DNA from 3 places in the Acinetobacter sp. LipI_19 genome. Region 2 is predicted to be linked to each of the others. Evidence: predicted binding sites of a transcription regulator. Region 2 holds the regulator's gene; each other region holds the start of a gene.
What was found. The regulator PhoB, encoded in region 2, activates phosphate uptake and scavenging genes when phosphate is short. The targets are predictions, from matches to a motif close to TGTCATNAANCTGTCATAA.

Region 1 (4,281 bases), 2.6 Mb from region 2:
ATGTTATTTAATGTTTGGCTGCAAAATCCACTGAAAAATGGGGCAATTCAGCTCAGTAACCATAAAATTGAACTTAGAAATATCGACTGTTCACTGATGATTGGAGCTGGAAAAAATGATCAAATGGTCACCGCAGATGCAGTTAAGCCTTTAAGTGAATTGACAAAGAGTAGTGATGTCACGTTTACTCTTATTCCTGGGGGACATTTAGGGCTAATGTCTAGTCAAAAAAGTGCAGATGAATTTTGGCCTACTCTGTCCAGATGGTTAGAACAAAGATCGACAAAAATTTAAGAGATAGATATGAAGACTACAGTTGCATTTATTGGTTTAGGCGCAATGGGCTATCGTATGGCAGCACATTTACCCAAATATTTTGATACCGTATATGTATGGAATCGAAATTTTGCAAAGGCTAAGCAACATGCAACTCAGTTTGGTACTCAAGCGGTCGAACTTAATCAAGCAGTACAAGCTGATATTATTTTTTCATGTTTACCGACTAGCCAAGATATTGATGATTTAATCCAAGATTTAAAGATCAAAAATGGCGCGATTTGGGTCGATTGTACCAGTGGTGTACCTGATGCTGCGCGTAAACAGTCTGAGTATCTTCTCAAAAATAATATTCACTTTTTGGATGCACCTGTAAGTGGTCAAACCATTGGCGCTGAAAATGCAACACTGACCTTCATGGTCGGCGGTTCGGCAGAAGCGTTTCAAATTGCCCTACCTGCAATGCAAGCGATGGGTAAATTAATTAAACGTGTTGGTGACTCAGGTGCAGGCTTTGCAGTAAAAGCTGTAAATAATATGATGATGGCGGTTCATTTATGTGCGGCTGCTGAAGGATTTACCACACTGAAAGCACATGGAGTAGATTTAAATGAAGCACTTGATTGTATCAATGCATCCAGTGGTAAAAGTGGTGTGACTGAAACCGCACTACCGCAACGTATCCTCAATCGCAGCTTTCCACTGACCTTTGCTTTACCCTTATTGGCAAAAGATACCGGTATTGCCATTGATTTAGTTCGTGATGCAAGATTATCAGCACCTATTCTTGGTTTAACACAAAGCTTAATTACCGTAGCCAATAGTCTTTCAGAGCCTGATAGCGATTTTTCTACCGCCGTAAAAATGTATGAATCATGGAGCAAAATTACATTAGATTAATTTTTCGTCATTGAATAATCACAACTAAACCTTATAATCACATTAAGTGACATGTAAATATGTCAATTTCGAGGTCGTATCATGAATAAATATGTAATTGCTACACTTTCTAGTTTATCTATTTTAGTCGCTAGTCACGCTTTTGCTGATAACACCCAAGAATGTAAAAAATTGCAAGATGATTACAATGTCATTTATGCATCAAAAGGGTTCTGTTTTAAAGATCCTGAAGCAAAAGCAAAATATAATAATGACAATTGTTATACAAGTAAGCCTAAATTTTCTGAAAAAGAGCAGCAAAAACTTGACTCTATCAAGGAACGTCAGAAAGAATTGAACTGTAAATAATCACATTCATACTTTCAAGGAAATAAACATGGCTTATGATGATCAGAATATATTTGCACGAATTTTACGTGGTGAACTTCCTGCAATTAAAGTTTATGAAGATGATCATGTGCTTGCATTTATGGATATCATGCCGCAAGCCGATGGGCACACTCTGATTATTCCGAAGGCTCCAGCTATCACATTGCTAGACTTAGATCCTGAAATTGCAGCTTATACAATCAAGATTGTGCAAAAAATAGCGCAAGCAATTGAAACAGCTTTGAATACTCAAGGTATTGTATTGATGCAACTTTCTGGGGCTTCTGCTGGACAAACCGTACCTCATGTACACTTTCATTTAATTCCGAGCTCGGTGCATGAATTAGGTCGTCACGCTATTCAAATGGGTGATCAGGAAAAAATTAAAGGGTTTGCTGAAAAAATTAAGATTGCACTGGCTTAATTAAAAATCTTTTTAGAATCAATGGGGCTAATCAGGCCTCATTTTTTTATTTAAATTACACAAATGTTAAATTCACGTCATTAAATTGTCATTTTTTCTTCACTGATATGTAACAAAGTTTACAGATACTGCATGCAAGTTAGTAAGTAGTGCACAAATCCACACTTACTGAATAAAAAAAGTAACTGCAAACCCATTGAACATGTTTTGGAGAAATCTCAATGAAAAAAGTGCTACTCGCTGCAGCAATCGCCACCCTTAGCATAAGCGCAGCTCAAGCAGCGCCAACATTGTATGGTAAATTCAACGTAACTTTAGATCAAATCGATAATAATGGCTTTAAAGACGAAAGCGTAACTAAAGTAAACTCTAACGCTTCTCGCATTGGTGTTAAAGGCGAAGAGAAATTAACAGATAAATTGTCTGCAGTTTACTTGGCAGAATGGCAAATCAGTGCTGATGGTGATGGCGATGCTTTTACTAACCGTAACCGTTTCGTGGGGATTAAATCAGACGGTATCGCAACTTTAAAAGTGGGTCAGTTTGATTCATATTTCAAAAATGCTGCTGGTAACAACCAAGATATCTTCAACGATCACAATGAACTCGATATGACTGCGATTTTAGTTGGTGAAGATCGTTTAAAAAACGTGATCGGTTTTGAAACTGATAAAAAATTATTGGCTGGTTTAGCTTTCAACATCATGTTCCAGCAAGGTGAAGAATCATCTGCTTTAAAAAATGATGCTAAAGGCCAAAAAGGTAGTCGTGATAGTTTCGGTGATGGTATCTCTACCTCACTTACTTATGACAACAAAGACTACGGTTTAGCTGCTTCTGTTGCAGGTAACTTCGGTGTTGCATCTAAATATAATGCATATAACTCTGAATTAGGTAGTAACACAATTTACTCTGACGCAATCCGTGTTACAGGTTCTGTAGACTTGAAACCTGCGGGTCTTGATGGCTTAGTATTCGGTGCATTATGGCAAACAGCCAAACCAACTGATGACACTGTTGCAACCACTTCTGGTACTACAGTAACATCGTTCAAAGGCTTGAAAGAAAATGCTTATGGCATCACTGCTGCATATGCGATTCCTTCTACACCAATTAAGCTAAAAGCTGAATATATTTCTGCAACAACAGAACTCGATGGGCGTGATGATCGTAAACAAGACCTTTACGGAATTGGCGCAGACTACAACATCAATAAACAAGCTCGCTTCTATGGTGTTGTTGGTCAACAAAAACGTGATTGGTCAACGACATCTACCCCAGAGAAAAAGAAAACTGTTATTGGCTTAGGTATGGAATATAACTTCTAATCCTAATCTTTATAAAAACGGTAAGTCATCTTGCCGTTTTTTATTTCGACTCAACAATAAAAAACTAATTTTATAAAATTCATATTCATTAATGAAGTAACCATAATACAAATTCAGCATTTTTATAAATAGCACATACGTTTAATCATCCATGACAGACCTGTCATTTAGCAACATCAATTTCATCATTGGATAGGCATACAGTTTCTTAAACGAAAACTAAAAATCATTAAATTTATGTTTCGTATGAACTCCTAGAAACTGTTAGCTATCGATTCATTTTTTGTACTTTTGAATCATAGACGGTTATCCTACTGTGGGGCGACATGGATGTCGCCGTTGGGGGGAGGTACCCTCGCCCATGAGCAAAAACAAAGCACTGCTTTGTTTGAAGCGCAAGGTTTGGCATCCTCTACAAAGTGAAGCATCGCCTACACAAAACTATTTAAACTTTAATGTAAAGTGCGGTATTGCAAGCTTTTTTATAATCAAACACTTTATTTACTCATGCAATTGATTTAATTAAAAATCTAAATTAAGAGAAATTATATTCTTGTGTCTGAGTTTTCGACAAGCTGACTATAGGCTATGACAGGAGTTATATTCTAAACAAAAAAATAAAAACAAGCTCGATAGAATCTTAGGATTTCACTATCTCAGTTTTAAACGGTTAAAGTTTGATATAGGTTCGAAAACCACGACTCGCATAATATGAAGCAGCACCATTATGATAAGTAAATGTACGCCCATAACGCTGATCACAAAAGATCGCGCCACCTTGCTCACGTAATACTCTTGGTGTCTCGACCCAACTGGATGTTTTTAAGTCAAAATTGAATATTTGTTGTAAGGTATAATACTGTTGTTCAGTCATTAGCGCTAAAGCATGCTTCTGCACCCAATCGATCACCGTATCTTCAGGAGGATGATCCTTGCGGCTGAGTAACGCCTCTCGATCATAACACATGCTGCGCCGCCCTTTTG
Region 2 (4,281 bases):
AAATAGACCCTTGATTTTCTTTAGAATCAATTTCTAAGTAAGCATTATGTTGCATTAAAACATGCTTCACAATAGCTAGCCCTAAACCTGTTCCACCCGTTTGACGGCTTCGTGCACTGTCTACGCGATAAAAGCGTTCAGTTAAACGTGGAATATGTTTTGGGTCAATCCCGATCCCGGTATCTTCAACGGTAAAATAACCATGTTCACTGTCATCATGCCAGCCGATTGTAACGGTGCCACCTTTTGGAGTGTATTTAATCGCATTGGTAATTAAATTACTAAACGCACTGGCAAGTTCTGCATCGGAACCAATCAGGTCACAATGGCTGTCGATATCTAAGTTTAAAGTATGTCCATAATCAACATTGTAGGCTTGTGCATCATCAAAAAGCTGATTCATCAAATTCGGCATATCGATGATTTGATTTTTTGCGACTTGTTTATTACCTTCCAAACGTGAAAGCAAGAGTAAGTCATTGACCAACGCATTCATACGACGTGTTTGCGATTGCATCTGTTCAAATGCTCGTTTCCAGCGCGGATTTAAATCCTCTTGGTCGGTAAATGTTTCGATATAACCACTGAGTACAGTGAGTGGTGTACGCAGTTCATGTGAAATATTGTCGACAAAGTCTTTGCGCATCTGTTCTAGATTATGTACACGTGTCACATCGTAAGCGACGAGCAAACGGCTTTCACTGCCAAAACGTGTGAGTTTAATCTGTACATAATGCTCTTCATAAACAGAAGATTTTATTTTAATGCCATCTGGAGATTGGTCGATATTATTAAAATATTCAATAAAGCTCGGCTGGCGGATAATGGTCAAGATATTACGCCCACGATCTAGAGGTTGAATGCCCAACAGTCTTTCTGCCGCAGGATTCCACCATTCAATCTGATGTAATTCATCCGTTAAAACAACAGCTTCGGCCAAAGCAATCAGTGAAGATTGGGCACGGTCAATCAAGCCGACCATTTCAGCCTGAACCACACGTTCTTGGCGTTGTGCGCGATAAACATTAAACAATAGCGCTCCCCAAATACCCTCTAAATTGGGCGGAGAATCGTAAGGACGATTCGAAATCCATTCATTCACCAAGTATAAAGAGCGTAATTGAAATAGGAAAAAAACCGCAAAACCGATGGAAATAGTAATCCAAAAATACCCTATCCCTAAACCAATAAATCCACCAATGATGAGTAAAAAACCAAGCAGGCGTAAATCTTGTTTTGCAAATTCCCACAAGCTACTGTAACGAAATTTTTTATGTTCTCGCGCAAGATCTGGGACGGGGTAGGGTTCATACATAGAAAATTATTTACCTTGAGAATGCTTAACCTAAGGCAACATCTGCACGGGTAGAGAAACGATAACCCGTTCCACGTACAGTTTGTACGTAGCGATCGGCGCCATATGGTTCAAGCACTTTACGTAAGCGGCGGATGTGTACGTCAATCGTACGGTCTTCAATATACACGTTGCCACCCCAGACCTGATCGAGTAACTGGGCACGTGTATAAGCACGTTCAGGATGAGTCATAAAAAATGCCAATAATCGGTATTCTGTTGGACCCATTTCCAAAATATTATCACTAAAACTGACGCGTTGGCTCACTGGATCAAGAATTAATCCATTGGCATCAATGGTTTTTTCGCCACTCAGGGCATTGGCACGACGAAGTACTGCTTTGATACGAGAAACCAATTCACGAGTAGAGAATGGTTTGGTCATATAGTCATCTGCACCAGCATCAAGACCTTGAACTTTATGGTCTTCTTCACCGCGTGCTGTCAACATGATGACTGGAATTTCTGCCAAATTTTCATCACGTTTTAAGCGACGACATAAGTCTACACCGCTCACACCGCCAGGCATCATCCAATCGAGTAAAATCAAAGATGGTCGTTGGTCAACAATCATTTGATGGGCTTGTTTTGCATCTTCAGCTTGCAAGCATTGAAAGCCTGCCATATCCAATGAGGTATGAATCATTTCTCGAATCGGAAGTTCGTCATCGACGATTAATATATAGTCATCTTTCACAACGCAATATCCTATGTATGAACGGTGTACCGTCTTTTATTTATGACAGGCTTATTACAAAGATTAATTATGACAGTATCATTGCAAAAAGAAGATGTTGACGAATTTTTGCAAAAAAATGTGACAAATAATCGTCGATATGATGAATAATCCATGAAATTTTTAAATAAATCTTCCATTTTATGAAAAGAAATTTATTTAAATTGAAAATAAAAATGAGATATTTGACATTTTTATGACGATTTGATGACAAAAATATTTAAGCTAACAATCTTATTGAGATGAAAATGAATCAATCAGCGATACAAATACAATTTCACATGCTGAGACAATTTCTTCAAGCGATTGTTTAAATCCACCCATGACCCAGCGAACCGCAATTTGAGTCACATAGCCATTTAAACCTGTGGCAACCAAGGAAATTTCTTGTTCACTGCGTTCAATATGCGGCATCATTAGGGTAACAAAGGAGTGAATTAATCGGTCAAAACGGCCCATCGTTTCATGGATTGTGGCATGATTATGCAGTTCTTGAACCAGCATGGCGTCAATATAAATAATACGCGCCACACGTGGATCATTTTTTAACATGGTAAAGATTGCAGTTAAGCCACCACGGATCATATTTTTAGGATCAGGTGCTGCTTGCATGACCCCTTGCATCACGGTTTGTTGTAATTGTTCAATCAGTTGTAGAAAGATGACTTGGAACAGTTCTTCACTTTTTTTGAAGGACTCATAAAAATAACGTTCAGTCAGTTTCGCTTCATTACAAATATCTTTAACGGTGACAGAAAAAAAACCATGCGTGCCGTAGGCTTCAATCCCTGCTTCGATCAACTTTTCTCGACGTGCAAGTTTTCGCTCAGATAAGGACATACCCTTAAATTGACGTTCTTTGACTGCTTTATTTATAGTTTTCTTTTCAGTTGAAAGTGGTTCATTCATTGTAAAAAATTACTCGTGTCATATTTGATTGTCACAAAGAAGCGCTTATTTTAGCAATAAAAGCCATTGAAACCTATTCTAGAATTTTTGTATAAAAAAACATCGGTTAAATCACAATATAATATTGACAATAATGATTGTCAAAATTATATTGAGCAAGTGAGCTGCACATCACTCTGAATGCTTTGTGCGGGTTTAAAAAAGGATAGACAATGAAAAATTTTAAAAACAAAGTCGCTGCAATTACTGGTGCTGGCTCTGGTATGGGACAACAACTTGCTATTTTATTGGCAAAAGCAGGTTGTCATTTATCCATTAGTGATGTGAATGAAAAAGGTTTATCTGAAACCGTTGAACTGGTCAAACCATATAATGTCCGTGTGACCTCAAAAAAAGTGAATGTTGCCAAAGTTGAAGAAATGCGAGCTTGGGCTGAGGATACTGTGCAAAATCATGGTTCTGTAAACATGATTTTTAACAATGCTGGTGTAGCTTTAGGATCTACCGTAGAAGGTGCATCTTATGACGAACTTGAATGGATTATGAATATCAATTTCTGGGGCGTTGTCTATGGAACAAAAGAATTTTTGCCTTATATCAAGAAAACAGGTGATGGACATATCATCAACATTTCGAGCTTATTTGGTTTAACGGCTCAGCCGACCCAGTCTGCATACAATGCATCTAAATTTGCGGTACGTGGTTTTACTGAATCATTACGTCAAGAATTAGACATTGAAAAGTGTGGCGTATCTGCTCTATGTGTTCATCCTGGCGGTATTCGTACCAATATTGCAAATGATGCGCGTATGAATGACAGCTTACGTTCTTTGGGGATGAACCCTGAGAAATCAGCAAAAGCATTTAATAAATTATTGCGTATGCCTCCAGAAGATGCTGCTCAACAAATGTTGGATGCTGTATTGAAAGACAAGCGCCGTTTACTTATTGGGAATGATGCAAAAACCTTAGATTTAATTCAGCGTATTTTACCGACTGGATATCAAAAAATTACAGGTTTTGCGACTAAGTTTAGTAAAAAGTTAGAACCAAAATAGTTGATTGATATTAAAAAACCGTCAAGCTGACGGTTTTTTTCATTTTAGACTTTGAGAAATAATGGGTTGAATAACAACTTAATATCCATTCGTTTAAATTAAGATCTCAATGGTTTTCTTTTTCCAGACAAATTGGTAATAAAGACCTTGCATAAGACATAGACTGAAAAAGGTCAGGGCAAGCGCATACCAAATGCCTTTTAAACCAAACCATTGACTAAATA
Region 3 (4,281 bases), 770 kb from region 2:
ACGCTGAATTTCATCCCCACTCATCGGCCAAGTCGATGTACTGATTTGTATTACACCTTGTTGATTTAACCAGTTCAAATCTGTGCGAAGATCTTCATTATTTAATACGATTCCCTGTGCAAATACAGGTAAAGACATTCCAAGTAATACAGCAGCACAAAGTGATTTTCTTAAATACATGCTCATTGTTCTCAAGTTTGATTTACAAACACACCTTAATTTTTTTATAAGTTTTTTTCAATGGTGAAATTGTGTTATTCATATTTTAAAATTCCATTACCCAAAAGAAAAAGAGTGCACCAAAGTGCACTCTTTTTCTTTTAAATTCAGATAATAACGATCATTCAATTTTTAAAAACAATCGCCATCTCTAACTTTTAAATTAAAATACTTTTAAAAATAGCCAGAATAAACCACCTGATAAACAAATCGTTGCAGGTAAGGTAAAAATCCATGCAGAAAGAATCGTTTTGACTGTTGCAAAATTCAATCCAGTTTTATTGGCGACCATGGTTCCTGCAACCGCACTGTTGAGTACATGAGTCGTTGAAACGGGTAAACCAAAGCCATCTGCAGCAGCGATTGTCGACATTGCCACAAGCTCAGCAGACATCCCTTGACCGTAGGTCATATGATGTTTACCAATACGCTCGCCCACAGTAACCACAATACGTTTCCATCCCACCATTGTTCCTAAACCCAATGCCAATGCCACAGCAACTTTTACCCAGTTTGGAATATATTGGAGGAAAGAATCTAAGTTTTTGCGATACTCTTTTACCACTTTGCCTTGAGCTTCATCCATTTTTGGAAGTTGATCCGCTTTATCCAAGCGTTTAAAAGCCGTGGTGCTTAAGTACATATCATTACGTAATGAAGATACTTCAGCTTCTGGAATATCTTTGAGATCACCAAATTTACCAACACGCTCGCCCAAATGATCAGTCAAACTGGCCAATGCTGGAACAACTTCAGGATTCATTTCTTTGGTTTGGATAAATTTAGTGATGGTTACACGCGCTTGTTCATCTGGAATATCGGCATGCTGTGCATAAATTGCCGTCGCAGTTTGACCAGACAATTGTGAGAATGACTGTAAATGCTGTTGGTCTAATCCTCTATTCAACGAATAAGCCAAAGGCACAATACCAATCAAAATCAACATGATTAACCCCATACCTTTTTGACCATCATTTGAACCATGTGCAAAGCTCACACCTGTACAGGTGAAAATCAGAACCGCACGAATCAATGGTGGTGGTGGTTTATTGCCTTCAGGGGGTTGGAACAACTCAAGTTGCTTTTTAAATATTTTTTTAACAATCAAAAATACAATTGCTGCAAATGCAAAACCAATCAAAGGAGAAAACAGTAATGCTTTACCCACTTTAAGCACTTGATCCATGTCTACACCACTTGCACCAGTTGAAGCATGCAAAATGTAGTTCATGATGCCTACACCCAAAATTGAGCCAATCAAGGTGTGAGAGCTTGATGCTGGAATACCTAAGAACCAAGTGCCTAAATTCCACAGAATCGCCGCAATTAGCATGGCAAAAACCATAGCAAAACCAGCGCCACTGCCTACATTCATGATCAGTTCAACAGGAAGCAATGCAATAATTCCATACGCAACTGCACCACTGGCAACCATTACCCCAAGGAAGTTACAAAAGCCTGCCCACATGACTGCTACAGGCGCAGGCAATGCATTGGTATAAATCACGGTTGCTACAGCATTGGCTGTATCATGAAAACCATTTACAAACTCAAAACCCAAAGCGATAAACAACGCTGTCGCTAAAAGAATCACTGAGTAGAGGCTTAACGGTGGAACATGTGCTAAATCTGCACTAACTTGCACCCCAATGTAGATTAAGGTAGCAATGATAATCGTCAGAAACACCGGCATAAAAAATTTCGGTGTAGGGACGTGCACATTCGTCGATTGAACGGGTTTAGGTGACTGTGCAGAATCTGTGACGGGAGGTAAATTCGAATTCATGCAGAAAGTTAGCGAATATTAGAATGCGCTTATTGTTCAATTAAATTGTGACAATTATATGACAAATAGAGGTCATATGAAGTGAAATTTATAATTATTTCACCTCAGTGTTTCGCTACATAAGCGACTAAATTAATATTTTTATTATTTATAATTAGTATCTTAAACCAATAAAACCAATATAACTTGAGCAAAATATTTTATTTTAATCTGAAATAATATTTGTAATATTTCAGATCAATTTGAACTATTTATCATTTGGTATTGCTATTTTTCATGAAATTTATGACAAATTGATGAAAAAACAAACATACTTTTAACTTTATTTTTACATATGTTCCAATAAATCCCGCTTACCTAATCCAAGCAAGTTTAACGCCAACAATTGCCCTACACTAAAAAAGTATCCTATATCTTCAACGAATCGTCTTAAATTAAATGTGCCAGACCAATAAATAGATCATCTGAACAATATCCCACACATTTTAAAAACCTTGCGCTAACACGCCGATCAATCATTTACTTTTCAATCGATACATAAAATGATTACGAACAAAACCTAGTATATTGTAAATACCAATGATATAAAAAGATCAAAAAAAAACCTAACCCAATGATTTTTTATAATTTTACAGATCAAAAATCTATAATCAGGAAGTACATCAAGACTGGTACCTTGAAAGTCTACATTCTGATAACATATCGGCTATTTTTAAAATCCGATTTTATTGAGAGTTTTAATGTCCACGCTTACCACGTTAAAAGAGCTTCTTGCCCAACGCATCCTAATTATTGATGGTGCGATGGGAACTATGATCCAACGCCATAAACTGGAAGAAGCTGATTATCGTGGTGAGCGTTTTGCTGATTGGGCATCTGACTTAAAAGGTAACAATGACCTTTTAGTGTTAACTCAACCCCAAATTATTCAAGGCATCCATGAAGCTTACCTAGATGCTGGTGCTGACATTATTGAAACCAATAGCTTTAACGGTACACGTGTTTCAATGTCTGACTATCACATGGAAGATTTAGTCCATGAGATCAACTTTGAAGCAGCCCGACTTGCCAAAGCTGCTTGTGAAAAATACTCAACCCCTGACAAACCACGTTTTGTTGCTGGAGTATTGGGGCCTACATCACGTACCTGCTCGATCTCACCGAATGTGAATGATCCAGCGTTTCGCAACATTACCTTTGATGAACTCAAAGAAAATTATATTGAAGCCACACATGCTTTAATTGAAGGTGGTGCAGACATCCTTCTTATTGAAACTGTGTTTGATACTTTAAACTGTAAAGCAGCAATTTTTGCGGTAAAAGAAGTCTTTAAACAACTTGGCCGTGAATTACCGCTGATGATTTCAGGCACAATTACGGATGCTTCTGGTCGTACCTTAACAGGACAAACTGCAGAAGCATTTTGGAACTCTGTTCGTCACGGCGATTTATTGTCAATTGGATTTAACTGCGCCTTAGGTGCAGATGCCATGCGTCCACATGTCAAAACTGTATCAGATGTTGCGGATGTTTTTGTTTCAGCGCATCCAAACGCTGGCTTACCAAACGCATTTGGTGGCTATGATGAAACACCAGAAGAAACAGCAGCCTTCTTAAAAGAATTTGCTGAAAGTGGCTTAATCAATATCACTGGTGGATGTTGTGGTACCACACCTGACCATATTCGTGCCATTTATAATGCGGTCAAAGACATCCCACCGCGTAAAATTCCAGACATCAAACCTGCATGTCGCCTCAGTGGTTTAGAGCCATTTAATATTTATGACGACTCATTGTTTGTCAATGTTGGTGAACGTACCAATGTCACTGGTTCTAAAAAATTCCTCCGTTTAATCCGTGAAGAAAACTTTGCAGAAGCACTCGATGTTGCATTACAACAAGTAGTTTCAGGCGCACAAATCATTGACATCAATATGGATGAAGGAATGCTCGATTCGCAAAACGCGATGGTACATTTCTTAAATCTGGTTGCATCTGAGCCTGAAATCTCTAAAGTACCAATCATGATTGACTCCTCTAAATGGGAAATCATTGAAGCAGGTCTAAAATGTGTACAAGGTAAACCTGTTGTTAACTCCATTTCCTTAAAAGAAGGTTATGATGAGTTTGTCCATAAAGCACGTTTGTGTCGCCAATATGGTGCAGCTGTCATTGTGATGGCATTTGATGAAACAGGTCAGGCAGATACTGCCGCACGTAAACGTGAAATCTGTAAGCGCTCTTATGATGTGTTGGTCAATGAAGTTGGTTTTCCT

Region 1: a site for PhoB is predicted at 2,045-2,063, ahead of AC4CVF_RS05980 (porin). Genes of this name have one in related genera too.
Region 3: a site for PhoB is predicted at 2,051-2,069, ahead of AC4CVF_RS14620 (inorganic phosphate transporter). Genes of this name have one in related genera too.

Annotation. Positions count from the first base shown of each region.
Region 1 covers NZ_JBZAYK010000001.1:1,234,407-1,238,687, reverse strand. The annotation lists gene AC4CVF_RS06000 (alpha/beta fold hydrolase) at 1-294, shown strand, start outside; gene AC4CVF_RS05995 (NAD(P)-dependent oxidoreductase) at 304-1,176, shown strand; gene AC4CVF_RS05990 (YARHG domain-containing protein) at 1,258-1,524, shown strand; gene AC4CVF_RS05985 (HIT family protein) at 1,553-1,969, shown strand; gene AC4CVF_RS05980 (porin) at 2,191-3,297, shown strand; gene AC4CVF_RS05975 (DUF4256 domain-containing protein) at 3,968-4,281, opposite strand, start outside.
Region 2 covers NZ_JBZAYK010000001.1:3,786,699-3,790,979, reverse strand. The annotation lists gene phoR (phosphate regulon sensor histidine kinase PhoR) at 1-1,315, opposite strand, end outside; gene phoB (phosphate regulon transcriptional regulator PhoB) at 1,341-2,051, opposite strand; gene AC4CVF_RS18235 (TetR/AcrR family transcriptional regulator) at 2,325-2,999, opposite strand; gene AC4CVF_RS18230 (SDR family NAD(P)-dependent oxidoreductase) at 3,212-4,057, shown strand; gene AC4CVF_RS18225 (MATE family efflux transporter) at 4,151-4,281, opposite strand, start outside.
Region 3 covers NZ_JBZAYK010000001.1:3,012,118-3,016,398, forward strand. The annotation lists gene AC4CVF_RS14615 (capsule assembly Wzi family protein) at 1-180, opposite strand, end outside; gene AC4CVF_RS14620 (inorganic phosphate transporter) at 383-2,005, opposite strand; gene metH (methionine synthase) at 2,746-4,281, shown strand, end outside.